DNA from 2 places in the Alicycliphilus sp. T452 genome. Region 1 is predicted to be linked to the other one. Evidence: predicted binding sites of a transcription regulator. Region 1 holds the regulator's gene; the other holds the start of a gene.
What was found. The regulator LexA, encoded in region 1, represses DNA repair genes until DNA is damaged. The targets are predictions, from matches to a motif close to ACTGTATNNNNATACAGT.

Region 2: ACX12L_RS18110 (LexA family protein) is a predicted target of LexA. The motif match lies at 2,905-2,922, and genes of this name have one in related genera.

Annotation. Positions count from the first base shown of each region.
Region 1 covers NZ_JBTNEH010000013.1:144-7,189, reverse strand. The annotation lists gene ACX12L_RS12765 (thiolase family protein) at 1-743, shown strand, start outside; gene hrpA (ATP-dependent RNA helicase HrpA) at 787-4,821, shown strand; gene ACX12L_RS12755 (hypothetical protein) at 4,829-5,173, opposite strand; gene lexA (transcriptional repressor LexA) at 5,328-6,002, opposite strand; gene ACX12L_RS12745 (asparaginase) at 6,083-7,045, shown strand.
Region 2 covers NZ_JBTNEH010000023.1:26,186-33,231, reverse strand. The annotation lists gene ACX12L_RS18120 (Y-family DNA polymerase) at 132-1,496, opposite strand; gene cho (excinuclease Cho) at 1,517-2,410, opposite strand; gene ACX12L_RS18110 (LexA family protein) at 2,425-2,868, opposite strand; gene ACX12L_RS18105 (hypothetical protein) at 3,044-3,373, opposite strand; gene ACX12L_RS18100 (TnsD family Tn7-like transposition protein) at 3,439-3,750, opposite strand; gene ACX12L_RS18095 (IS5 family transposase) at 4,489-5,463, shown strand; gene ACX12L_RS18090 (LysR substrate-binding domain-containing protein) at 5,921-6,841, opposite strand; gene ACX12L_RS18085 (hypothetical protein) at 7,019-7,046, shown strand, end outside.

The DNA.
Region 1 (7,046 bases):
TCACGCCCTGGCCCGGGCGCGACCCCGACATGCTGCAGGCCGCACTCGACGCTGCGCGGCGCCTGCGCCTATCGCGCAGCGCGCAGGATGCCTACGCCCTGGCCAGCCATGCGCGCGCCGTGGCCGCGCGCGGCCAGATGGCGGCCGAGATCGTGCCCCTGTGCGGCCTGGCGCACGACGCCTATCCCCGCCCGATGACCGCCGCGCGCGTGGCGCGCATGCCCGCCGTGGCGGCAGGCCATGCGCAGGACGGCACCGACTGCGGCCTGGGCACCGCGGCCGTGTCGCCCAGGGCCGACGGCGCGGCCTTGCTGCTGCTGGCCACGCCGTCGGCCTGCGCGCGCTGGGGGCTGCGGCCACGCGCGCACTGGTGCGGCAGCGCCAGCGTGGGCGGCGCGCCCGAGGCGCCCATGCTGTGCGCCATAGACGCCGCGCGCGCCGCGCAGGGGCGCAGCGGCTGGCGCCTCGATGCGCTGGACGCGCTGGAGCTGCACGATGCCTTTGCCGCCCAGGGGCTGGCCTTCTGCAGCGCCCTGGGCCTGCCCCCCGGGGCCGTCAACCGCGGCGGCGGCGGCCTGGCGCGCGGCCACCCCATAGGTGCATCGGGCGCGATCGCCCTGGTGCGCGTGCTCGCGCAGCTCGGTGCGGAGCGGCGGCGCCGGGCGGCCGGCGCGCTGCGCGGCCTGGCCTGCATCGCCGGCGCGGGCGGCCTGGGCACGGCGACCTGGGTGGCGATGGAGTAAGGCGCGCTCGCAGTGACCAGGGGCTGGGATAATCGCCGCCCCTATGCCCCTCTCGATCACCTTCCCCGAGTCCCTTCCCGTCAGTGCCCGCCGCTTCGACATCATGGCGGCCATGGGCGAGCACCAGGTCATCATCGTCTGCGGCGAGACCGGCTCGGGCAAGACCACGCAGCTGCCCAAGATCGCCCTGGCGCTGGGGCGCGGGCGCTGCAACGCGCCCGAGGGCAGCAGGGGCCGGCTGATCGGCCACACCCAGCCCCGGCGCATCGCGGCCAGCAGCGTGGCCAAGCGCATCGCCGAGGAGCTGAACACGCCGCTGGGCGAGGTGGTGGGCTACAAGGTGCGCTTCCACGACAACCTGCAGAAGGGCGCCTCGGTCAAGCTGATGACCGACGGCATCCTGCTGGCCGAGACGCAGACCGACCCGCTGTTGAAGGCCTACGACACGCTGATCATCGACGAGGCGCACGAGCGCAGCCTGAACATCGACTTCCTGCTCGGCTACCTCAGGCAGATCCTGCCGCAGCGGCCGGACCTCAAGGTGGTGGTCACCTCGGCCACCATCGACGCCGAGCGCTTCGCCCGGCATTTCGAGAGCAAGGGCGGCCCGGCGCCGGTCATCATGGTCTCGGGCCGCACCTACCCGGTGGAGGTGCGCTACAAGCCCTTCGAGGAGAAGAAGGACTTCGATCTCGACGACGCCATCGCCGATGGCGTGGACGAGCTCTGGCGGGGCGGGGCGGGGGGCGACATCCTCGTCTTCCTGCCCGGCGAGCGCGAGATCCGCGAGGCGGCGGACCACCTGCGCAAGCACCTGCAGCATTCGCCCGTGCTCAGGAACGCAGAAGTGCTGCCGCTGTTCTCGCGCCTGTCGCAGGCCGAGCAGGACCGCATCTTCGACAGCCACACGGGGCGGCGCATCGTGCTGGCCACCAACGTGGCCGAGACCTCGCTCACCGTTCCAGGCATCAGATACGTCATCGACGCAGGAACGGCGCGCGTCAAGCGCTATTCATTCCGTAGCAAGGTGGAGCAGCTGCTGGTCGAGCCCATCAGCCAGGCGGCGGCCAACCAGCGCGCGGGGCGCTGCGGGCGCGTGGCCAACGGCATCTGCATACGCCTGTACGGCGAGGACGATTTCAACCAGCGCGACCGCTTCACCGATCCCGAGATCCTGCGCAGCTCGCTCGCCGGCGTCATCCTGCGCATGAAGAGCCTGGGCCTGGGCGACGTGGTGAACTTCCCCTTCCTCGAAGCGCCCTCGGGCCGCGCCATCGCCGACGGCTACCAGCTCCTGCAGGAGCTGGGCGCTGTCGACGAGCGCGGCAACCTGCTGCCCATGGGCAAGGAGCTCTCGCGCCTGCCGCTGGACCCGCGCGTGGGCCGCATGATCGTCGAGGCGCGCACGCGCGGCGCGCTGTCCGAAGTGCTGGTGATCGCATCGGCCCTGTCGGTGCAGGACGTGCGCGACCGGCCCCTGGAGGCGCAGGCCCAGGCGGACCAGGCGCACGCGAAGTTCGACGACGAGAAGAGCGAGTTCTCCGGCTACCTGCGGCTGTGGCACTGGCTTGCGGACGCGCGCGGCGGCAAGGCAGTGGCGACAAGCCGCAAGGAGATGGCGGCGCAGGCGGCGGGCGCGGCGCCCGCGCGCAACCAGGCGTTCCTGCCAGTCGGGAAAAGGGCGGGGGCGCAGCCCTCACCCCCGCCCTCTCCCGGAGGGAGAGGGGGCGAAAACCGGGGCGCGCTCCCTCTCCCTCCGGGAGAGGGTGAGGGTGCCGCGCACAAGCTCAGCAACCGCCAGTGGGAGCAGCTGCTGCGCCAGAACTTCCTGAACATCCGCCGCGTGCGCGAGTGGCGCGACATCCATTCGCAGCTGCTGACCGTGGTCAGGGAGCACCAGTGGCAGCCCAACGCCCAGCCCGCCGGCTACGAGGCCATCCACCTGTCCATGCTCTCGGGCCTGCTGGGCAACATCGGCTTCAAGGGCGAGGAGAGCGAGGCCTACCTGGGCGCGCACGGCATCCGGTTCCACCCGCACCCGGGCGCGCACCTGTCGAAGAAGCCGGGGCGCTGGATCGTCGCGGCCGAGCAGGTGGAGACCTCGCGCCTGTACGGGCGCGGCATCGCCGCCATCGAGCCGCAGTGGCTGGAGGAAGTCGGCGGCCATCTCTTGAGGAAGCAGCTGCTCGACCCGCACTGGTCCAAGAAGCAGGCCGACGTGGTCGCCTACGAGCGCGCCACGCTCTACGGCCTGGTGGTCTACAACAACCGGGGCGTGAGCTATGGCCGCGTCGATCCGGTGGAGGCGCGGCAGATGTTCATCCGCCGCGCCCTGGTCGAGGGCGAGTGGGAGACCCGCTGGCCCTTCCTCGCGGCCAACCTCAGGACCATACGCAAGGTCGAGGACCTGGAGCACAAGAGCCGGCGCCAGGACGTGCTCGTGGACGACGACCTGATCTACGCCTTCTACGACCAGCACATCCCCGAGGGGGTCTACAGCGGCGCGACCTTCGACAAGTGGTTCCGCCCCGCCGGCAAGGAGCAGCCGGGCCTGCTGGTGCTGTCGCGCGACGAGCTCATGCGCCACGAGGCCGCGGGCATCACCACCGACAAGTTCCCCAAGACCGTGAAGCTCGGCGGCGCGGACTGCTCGGCCAGCTACCTGCACAGCCCGGGCGACGCGCGCGACGGCATCACCGTGACGGTGCCGCTGTTCGTGCTCAACCAGGTCAGCGAGGAGCGCGCCGAATGGCTGGTGCCCGGCATGCTCAAGGAAAAGATCCAGGCGCTGCTCAAGAGCCTGCCCCAGCGCCCGCGCAGCCGTTTCGTGCCCCTGCCGGAACACGCCGAGCGGCTGGCGCAGCTCTTCATCCAGGAGGAACGCTGGAACCAGGGTGGGCTGGTGGACGTGCTCTTGAAGCAGGTGCGCGACGAGACATCGCTCGACGTGAAGCGCGCCGACTTCAAGCTCGACATGCTCAGCCCCCACCTGTTCATGAACCTGCGCATCACCGACGAGCACGGCCGCCAGCTCGGCCAGGGGCGCAACCTCGCCGCGCTCAAGGCCGAATGGGGCGGCAAGGCGCGCGGGGCCTTCCAGGCGCTTGCTTCGTTAAAGATAGCTGGTAGCGCTGATTCCAAGCCGCAATCGGATAAAAAACAGCCTGAAACCAAGGGCAGTCAAGCGCCAGGCGCTCCTGAAAAGAAAGCGCCACCCGCCCACCCGCAGGGCCAGCGCCACACCGCCTGGGACTTCGGCGAGCTGCCCGAACTCATGGAGATCAGGCAGGGCGGCCAGACCCTCATCGGCTTCCCGGCCCTGATCGACCAGGGCGATGCCGTGACCATCGAGGTCTTCGACGAGCCCGAGGTGGCCGCCGCGCGCCACCGCCTGGGGCTGCGGCGCCTGTTCGCCCTCACGATCCAGGATGCGCTCAAGTACCTGGAAAAGAACATTCCCGACCTGCAGAAGATGGCCGTGGCCTACATGCCCCTGGGCACGCAGGAAGAGCTGCGCGCGCAGATCATCGACGTCGCCATGGACCGTGCCTTCCTGCAGGAGCCCCTGCCCGTGGACGAGGCGCAGTTCAGGCAGCGCGTGCAGGACGGGCGCGGCCGCCTGACCCTGATCGCCAACGAGGTGGCGCGCCTGGCCGGCGTGATCCTGCAGGAATACGCCGGCGCCCAGCGCAAGATCAAGGACACGAAGAACGCCCCCGAGGCCACGCAGGACGCGGCCCGGCAGCTGAAGATCCTGATGCCCAGGGACTTCATCGCCCAGGCCCCCTGGGCGCAGCTGCAGCACTTTGCGCGCTACCTGAAGGCGATCACCGTGCGCCTGGACAAATACCGCGCCGACCCGGCGCGCGACGCCGCCAGGATGAAGGAGCTGCAGCCGCTGGAGCAGCGCTACTGGCGCCTGGTGGCCGAGCGCAAGGGCCAGCAGGACGCGCGCATGCAGGAATACCGCTGGATGCTGGAGGAACTGCGCGTGAGCTTCTTCGCGCAGGAGCTGCGCACGCCGTACCCTGTCAGCGCCAAGCGGCTGGACAAGGTGTGGTTCCAGCTGGTGTCCTGACCCCCGCTCAATGCAGGACCAGGCGGTCCAGTTCCGCGCACACATCGGCCATGCGCCCCGAGATCACGAGCCGGCAGGCCGTGCCCTCGTGGCGGTTCAGGATCACGCGCAGGGGGCGCGATGCCGGTGCCGGGGGCCGCGCCGCGCTGGCGGCGGTGGCTTGTGGAACCCCATGGCCGTCGATCGCCGCGCACTGCGGGTCGTTGCTGGCGCGTGCGCCGGCCGGGTAGACGGCGTGCGCGTGGCCCGGCAGGCCGTGGTGCGCGGCCTGCGCGGGGCGCGGGCGCATGGAGCCGGCGATGCGGCGCAGGGGTTGGCAGAGCGAGGAGAGAGCGAAGAGGGCGATTCCCATGTGAAGACTCCGGCATGCCAGGGCATAGAGGTGGAACACAGGCGGGATTGCCAGGAGGAAGGCGCGCATCCGCGGGGTTGGCATGCGGCGGCCGGCGCAATGCCCGCGCCGCCGCATGCCAGACGCCCGCCACCTGCGGCGGCGCCGGTGCACGCTACATGAGCATGGTGTTGCGGATCAGGCCCACGGCCAGGCCCTCGATCTCGAAGGGCTCGCCGGGCTCGACGCGGATCACGGGGTAGTCGGGGTTCTCGGGCAGCAGCTCGATGGCGCTGCCGGTGCGGCGCAGGCGCTTGACGGTGACGTCGTCGCCCAGGCGGGCCACGATGATCTGGCCGCTGCGCGCCTCGCGCGTGGCCTGCACGGCCAGCAGGTCGCCGTCCATGATGCCCGCGTCGCGCATGGACATGCCGCGCACCTTGAGCAGGTAGTCGGGCTTGTGCGTGAACAGGCTGCCTTCGACCGTGTAGGTCTGGTCCACGTGCTCCTGCGCGAGAATCGGCGAGCCCGCGGCGACGCGGCCGATCAGTGGCAGCGTGAGCTGCGACAGGCCCGGGATCGGCAGGCTGAACTGCGTGCCGCGCACGGCGTTGATGTTGCGCACGGTCTCGCCGCACAGGCGTATGCCGCGCGAGGTGCCGCTCACGAGCTCGATGACGCCCTTGCGCGCCAGGGCCTGCAGGTGCTCCTCGGCCGCGTTGGCGGACTTGAAGCCCAGCTCGGCCGCGATCTCGGCGCGCGTGGGGGGCGCGCCGGTGCGCGCGATGGCGGTCTGGATCAGGTCCAGGATCTGCTGCTGGCGGGCGGTGAGCTTGGGGCTGTCGAGCATGGTGCGAGTCCGATGCGGTTGGGGGGGTGGGTAACTGTTTTTTAATCCAGTACCTGTATTTTTGAACAGTTTCAAAAAGGATGCAAGTGGCTGCTACAAGAAAAATCGTGGTGCTGGGCACCGGGGGCACGATTGCCGGCACGTCCGACGTGGTGGGCGCCAGCGTGGGCTACACGGCGGCGCAGATCGGCGTGCAGCAGCTGCTGGCCGCCGTGCCCGGCCTGGCGCAGGCCGCCGGGGGCGTGCTGGAGGCCGAGCAGGTGGCGCAGATCGACAGCAAGGATATGGATGCGGATGTCTGGGTGCGGCTTGTACAGCGCTGCGCCGCGCACCTGGCCGATCCGGCCGTGGCCGGCATCGTCGTCACGCACGGCACGGACACGCTGGAGGAGACGGCCTGGCTGCTGCACGAGCTGCTCGACGCGGCCAGGCCCGTGGTGCTGACCTGCGCCATGCGCCCGGCCACGGCGCTCGTGCCCGATGGGCCGCAGAACCTGCTCGATGCGGTGGCCCTGGCCTCTGACCCGTCGGCGCGCGGCGTGCTGGTGGTGGCAGCGGGCGTGGTGCACGGCGCGCGCGAGGTGGGCAAGGTGCACCCGCTGCGGCTGGACGCGTTCGCGTCGGGCGACGGCGGGCCCCTGGGCTGGGTGGAGGCGGGCCAGGTGCGCTGGGCGCATGGGCGCGCCCCGCTGGCGCAGCCGCCGTCCCATGCCGCGCTGTTGCCCGCCCTGGGCGCCACCGCCTGGCCGCGCGTGGAGATCGTGACGAGCCATGCGGGCGCCGACGGCGCCCTGGTGGACTGGCTGGTGGAGAACGGCGCCCGGGGCATCGTGGCCGCGGCCACGGGCAACGGCACGCTGCACAAGGCACTGGAGGCGGCCCTTGCGCGCGCCGTGGCCGCGGGCGTCGTGGTGCGCGTGGCCTCGCGCTGCCCGCAGGGGCGCATGCTGGACGTGCACGATGCGCCCTGGCAAGGTGCGGACGGCCTGAGCCCGGTGAAGGCGCGGATCAGCCTGATGCTGGAGCTGATGCGCTCGCCATAAG
Region 2 (7,046 bases), on a different contig from region 1:
TGTGGCCACTGTCTCAGAACAACCCGCGAGTGCCCGGTGACTGGCTTACAGCTGGCTTCCACATTGCGGGCGCGAGTGGCAGCAACCGCTGCAAAAGCGTCTCTCGCAACCAAAACTCCACCCTCACGCAATCACCCTGTCTGCCCCCGTTCAGCAGTAGAAGGCATCGGAGGCGAAGTGACAGACACATCCCCCACCTCCAGCATGTCGTCCCAACGTGTCGTGTAGGCCGGTGACCTGCGCTCCTGCCGCATCGCCCAACTAGCACGCTCTCCCGGCACCTGCACTCCGGCGCTGGCGAGTTTCACCGTCCCGCGTCCATAGCGCTGGTTGAGTTCATCGACCACCCCCATCAGCCGCTCACGGGACGCTTCCTGCTGATCCAGGGGTTCCAACTCAAGTTCCCCTTGCCGCAAGCGTGCGCTGTGCAAATCCAGCAGCATGACGCCGGCCTTGATGAAGGCATAGCCTGGCCGGTAGATCTGGCGCAGCCCGGTCAATGTCGCATGGACGATGGGAACCGTGTCACTGGTGGCCCTCAGCAGCGGCACGGTGATGGATCTCGCGTACTGCGGCCCTTTGCGGAACGGACTGGTATGAATGAACACCAATACATGGGCCGTGTGGCTTGCCTGCCTGCGCAGCTTCTGCGCTGCCATGCTGGCAAACGTGCTGACGGCCTGCTCCAGGTCCGGGAGCGAACTGACGGGTTGTCCAAACGACCGGGTGCAGGCGATCTCCTTCTTGGGTGGCGGTTGATCATCCAAGTCAATGCAGGGCATTCCTTGCAGCTCTCGCACCGTGCGCTCCAGCACCACGGACCAGCGCCTGCGCACAGTGGCAAGATCAAGGCGTGCCAGGTCCAGCACGGTCTCGATGCCAGCCTCCTTGAGCTGGGCTGCAATTTTGCGCCCCACGCCCCAGACTTCAGCCACGTCCGTGGCTTGCAATACCGCATCGCGCTCTGCGGGGTGCAGTTGGGCGAGGTTGCAGACCTGGGCCAGTTCTGCAGGGTAGGAGCCTGGTTTGCGTTCAGCCGTCTTGGCCACGTGGTTGGCCAACTTGGCCAGGGTCTTGGTCGGTGCAATGCCGATCCCGCAGGGTATGCCCACCCACTGCAGTACCCGGGCACGGATGGCATGGGCCCGCTCTGTCAGGTCGCCCCGAATACCACTGAGATCCACAAAGCTCTCATCGATGGAGTACACCTCTTGCCGGTGGCCCATCCCTGCCACCAGGCTGGCCATGCGGTCGCTCATGTCCCCGTACAGGGCAAAGTTAGCCGATAGGGCCACCAGGCCCGCCTCATGCTCCAGGTGCCGGATCTCATGCCAGGGGTGTCCCATGCGCACCCCCAGGGCCTTGGCTTCGTTGGAGCGCGCAATGGCGCAGCCATCGTTGTTGCTCAGAACGATGACGGGCCGATACTGCAGATCGGGCCGGAACACCCGCTCGCAGCTGACGTAGAAGGTGTTGCCATCGACCAGCGCGTACATGGCGGCCTCCTGCCCTGTGGTCAAAGCAGAATGATCTCGGAGCGTCCGCTGAGCAACGGCTTGCACAGGATCTTGTAGCCGTCGGCGTCGAATCCCACTTCGGCACGGTCCAGTGCCGATGCCTGCTCGGGCTGGCTGATGCTGCCCAGGTAGCACCAGTGGCGCAGCACATGGATCTGGACGTCGTTGGGATGCGGCTGCAGTGCCGATTCGCTCCGCTCCGGCGTGAAGCGTTCGACCAGACCGACCGTGCCCGGATACGGCCAGGTGGCGATCTGCAGGTCCAGCAGCGCGGTGAAGAGGCGCTGGCGGTGTGCGTTCGGCGATTCATCACCCCGGCAGACCCCGGCGCACTGGTGCAGCATGGCCCTGAAGCACGCCTTGCCGGGCGGGAGCTTTTCCAGGCCGAGTGCGCCATAGCAGAGCTTGTGCTGGTCCGCGAGCTTGCGCAGTCCTTCCTGGGCCGCCCGGTGGCTGTTGAACAGGCCGTACAGGCCGGATTCGGTGGCGAACTGGATGTCCTTGGCATACACCACCTCGGGTCGGTCGCCGTTCATGCGCAGCGCACACAGCTGGCGGCTGCGGCGCAGCTTCTGGTTGAACAGCGGGTGCAGTTCCTTGATCAGTTTCGCTTCCAGCAGCAGGGCCCCAATCTCTCCCGCCGTGCGGATATGGCTGATGCGCCGGGTCTGGCGCAGCATGCGCGCTTCGTCGGGTGTGCGCAGATGGGCCAGCAAACGGCTGCGCAGGTTGATGCTCTTGCCGATGTACAGCGGCAGATCGCCTACCTCGCCATGGAAGGTGTACACCCCAGGCGCTGCAGGCATGTCGGCAAGGGCGGCGCGCAGGTGCTCGGGGTATTCGTAATACCGGGCTTCGTCGAACTCAGGGCGGCGGCGTGCGGGAATGTGCATGGCAAAGCTTGGCTTCAGGTCTTGAACTGCTTGACGCTGGCCAGCACCACACCCCAGACCTCGATGATCTGGCCTTCCTGGGGAATGATGTCCTCGAAGGCCGGATTGGCCGCCTGCAGCTTGAGCCTGCCGCCGCGCAGCCACAGCTTCTTGCAGGTATAGGCCCCATCGACCACGGCCACGACGATCAGTCCATGGCGCGGCTTGATGGCCCGGTCCACCAAGATCACGTCGCCATGAAAAATCCCCTCGTCGCGCATCGAGTCGCCCCGCACCCGCAGTGTGTAGGTCGCCTGGGGATGGCGCACGATGTGCTTGAGCACGTCGATGCGCTCCCCCTGAAAATCCTCGGCCGGAGACGGAAACCCGGCATGCACGCTGGTGTCGATCTCCAGCGCGGAGAGACCGGGGGCATAGGGCTCAGGGGCTGGGCAGGGAGAATCGAGAACCGGAAGCATGGGGTGGCGTGCCGGAAACGGCGGATAAACACAAACACTGTTTTTAAATACAGTATATTCCTGCCTGTCACCCACCGGCAATTCCCGGGTATGCCACTCTGGCTAGCCACGATCCATCTCTTCTGGCATGGGTGCTGGCTGCACAAGCATGTTCATCGGCTGTCTCCGTCTCTGGTCATGAAGGTTTGAGAATCGCCAACGACCGAATCACTGCAGCCAAAGCCTTGGCATGAGAAGCAGATCCATCCCACGTGGCCTGAAGTGCCTCGATCAACTCGCTATTGCTGCGCACGGCATCAGCACTGATGCCACCCTCGAAGCGCTCAACAAAAAGGCATACCTCTTCAAACAAACGGGAGGCCCTGATGCCCTCCCCTTTGAGGATGCGGCTGACCTGCGATTGGCTGGCCCCCACATAGGCAGCGATATCGGCCTGGGCGATCCCATGCGCCGTGCAGATGCGGCGCGCGTTGGCTGCGCGCGCCCTCACTTCCGATTCAATCATGCATTAAGCATAACCTATTGCATATATGCATATCAACATCGAAATGCGATCGACCTCGACAGGCGTCAGCTAAAAAGGTCCCGTGACGGCAGATGTGCAGTCAGAGCGGACTGAATGGCCTCAAGGGTGCGGGGCAGACGGTGCAGAGATGCCTGCTTTGCCCGGAGCTCTGGTATTCGCTGGCACAACTGCCAGAAGTGGATGCGCCGCACGCCCCGGTCCTCCATGAGACGCAACGCTGCTTCACGCACCAAGCCGCCTAGTTGCTCGTCTCTGGCCGCCCAATCAACCGTAGGAGGCCTTGGTTGGCGCGAAACCGGCTTGTGAGGATACCCAGGCGCAGCTTCAGATGGGCCACACTGGCACCAGACATACATGCGACTGCGTTTTCTGCCTCGCTCGGTGGAGCAAAGGCTGCGTAGAACTTGAGCAGCGTCCGCTCTCTCGCTATGTAGTCGACTTCGCCAACCAACGCGTTCGTGCGCCGAGCGAAGGCACCAAGACTGTTGGGTAAATCATGGTGGGTCCCGGCACGTGCGCTGCCGAAGATTAGTTGGCACGTTTGGGCAGATGTGACGCGCCCCCAAAGCTGGTGAAGACGGCTAACGAGACTGAAAAACGTCTCATCAGGCAGCCAGGACAGCAGCTGGTACTCCGGGAAAAGCCTGTCCGGTTCTGGCATCGTGGGAGGCTATGCCGAACCAGGCGGCAACGCAAGGTGCTTCCCTCCCGAGCAGACACTGCTAGCGGTCGTCGCTATCGATTGACGCCGGTGACCGCAATGCAGCGGGTGCGGTCATCCGTAGAAGCTGGCTGGCTTCCTAGTTTCGGACACAAAGCCGACATCCACTCGCCATGCGCCGAGCGGTCATCAATGACCGCTGCCGGCGGACAAGTGGACGTCCACTTCGCCGGGCTGACACACGCCTCGTCGGGCCACAGCAATCGCCTGCTGCTGAGCAACTGTATTAAACGGATTGCACAGTTGCCCTGCCCCATCAGGAAGAAGCCTAGGCGCTGGAGCTCAGCTTGAGGCCCACGATGCCTGCAGCCACCAGCGCTAGGGCAATGCTGATTAAGGTCCACCGTTGTGGGGTTTAAACCGTTATCTGCACATGAAGCAGCAGACCTTGGCAATGGCCGCAGATCAAGACAGCGGATTCGAGCAACCGCGCAAGCCCACCCGACGCGAAGAGTTTTTGCAAGCCATGGATGCCATCGTGCCGTGGGCCGCGCTCTGCCAGGTGATAGAGCCGCACTACCCCAAGGCAGGCAATGGCCGCCCGCCCATTGGCCTGGAGCGGATGCTGCGCATCCATTTCCTGCAACACTGGTTCAACCTGGCTGATCTGGCGTGCGAGGAGGCCCTGTATGACAGCGCCGGTCTGCGCCGCTTTGTGGGCATTGACCTGGGTCGCGAACGCGTGCCCGACGCCACCACGCTGCTGGAGTTCCGCAAACTGCTCCATGAGCACAAACTGGGCGAAGCCCTGTTCGCCAAGGTAGGCCAGCAATTGCAGGAGCGCGGCTTCAAGGTCAATACCGGAACCATCGTGGATGCCACCATCATCGCAGCGCCCAGTTCTACCAAGAACGCCGACAAGGCGCGTGACCCCCACATGCATCAGACTCGCAAAGGCCAGCAGTGGTATTTCGGCATGAAGCTGCACATTGGCGTGGACAGTCAAAGCGGGCTGGCGCACAGCGCTGTGGTGACGGCGGCCAACGTGCACGACAAACACCCGCTGCCCGATCTGCTGCATGGCAACGAACAGCGCGTGTACGGCGACTCGGCCTACGCCGGCCAGAAGGCTCTGATCTGGGGCAAAGCGCCCCAAGCCAAAGACTTCACCAACCAGCGCACACGCAGGTGCGGGGTGGTCGATGAAACGCAGCGGTCCAAGAACCGCAACAAGTCCCGCATCCGCGCTCGCGTAGAGCATGTATTCGGGGTGGTCAAACGGCTGTGGGGCTTTGGCAAGGTGCGCTATCGCGGGCTGCAAAAGAACGCCACGCGTGCGTTCACGGCCTTGGCGCTGGCCAACATCTACCTTGCCCGAGGGCGCTTGCTGGGACAGGTGCGTCCGTAAGGGCGGGAATCAGGCCTCAAGGCCCCGCGAACAGCCCAAATGGGCGGCACAAGAAGCCACAACGTCCGAAAAACTGCACCATCCAGTGCCGCGCGGCAAATCACGACGGCTTGTTCAGCGTAGCCTTAAATCGTCAAGCCACGCCTTGAAGACCTCAGTCAGCACGAACCATGCGCAACAGAAGATGAAAAACAAGGTAGAGCGCCGATCAACAGCGCTACGACAGCTTCTGGATCTGAGTACCTGACTTCAAACGTGATCGCAGATTACCCTTGCGACAACGCACTTGAGCTTCCTGATTGGAAACGGCCCCTCCCGCCTGTAAATCGGTATGTCTTCGCAATGAACGTTGTGCAGCGGTACGCGCTGTAGTCAACCAGAGAAAGCACCTGAAGACCGGACGGCCAAGCCGCTCTCAGCAAGCTGGAAATCACGCAATTGCACGAAGTGCGGCTCGTCAACCTCGGACGATCAGATGCGTGGGCACCATCTTGCGGATCTCACGCCGCGCGTGGTCGATGAAAGGCTTGAGAACCAGGGTCGAGGAGTTTCTCGGTGAGATGACCATCGAGTAATCGGTCAAGATGTCTGGCTTGAAGGGGATGAACCTGACCTGGTCACCGGTGTAGCCAGTGGCCGTCAGCGGATCGATGATGGAAATTCCTGCGCCCGCTTCGACTAATCGGATCACGACTGACGAGATTTGCGTTTCGACATTGATCCTTCTGTTCACGCCGTAGGAAAGCATCAAGGAGTCGATCTTCATGCGTGTCTCCATCAGCGGCGCCATGGAGATGAAGCTTTCTCCCTCGAAATCTTCCGGGTTCAGGACCTTGCGGGTCGCCAGTCGATGCCCGACAGGAATCACTCCAACCATCTTGGCCGAAACAAGGGTCTCACTATTGCCATGCCTCGTCGCATGAACGGGCACCATGGCGAATCCCAGATTGCAGCGTCCGCTCTGGACCATATCCAGAACGGTTGAAGAGCTATGCATGTGCATTGTGATCAAGGTCTCTGGACGCTCCAGGCTGAAGCTGGCGATGGCGCGTGGCAGGAAGGACAAGGCCATGTTGGGGGCCGCGGCGATCTCCAGGTGGCCCAGCTTCAGTGCCTTGATGCCGCTTGCCGCATTCGCGATCCGCTCGATCCCCATCAACGACTGATTGACGTCGGCAAAAAGCAGTGTGGCCTCTGGCGTTGGAGCGAGGCGTCCCTTGTCTCGGGTAAACAGCGCAATCGCGATGCGCTGCTCCAGGTCGGCAATCAGGCGGGTGACGACGGGTTGAGTCACCCCAAGCATCTCGGCGGCACCGGTGACGGTCCTGCGCACCATGACCGCCCGAAAAGCCTCCAAGTGGCGCAGCGTGATTTTCATGCTCATAGTATTTAGACATGGTTTTATTGCAAGATGCTATTTTAATGACATTTTAAAGAAAAAAAGTTCAATAAAAACAATGATTTATCATCGAAAAAAAGAGGTATTGCATAAAAACATTGACTATGGTTTTTACCCTGGCGACCTGAGGTGATCTTGCTTACGATGAAGGCTGTCTTGAAGCAAACAACAGACGGTTCGCAGC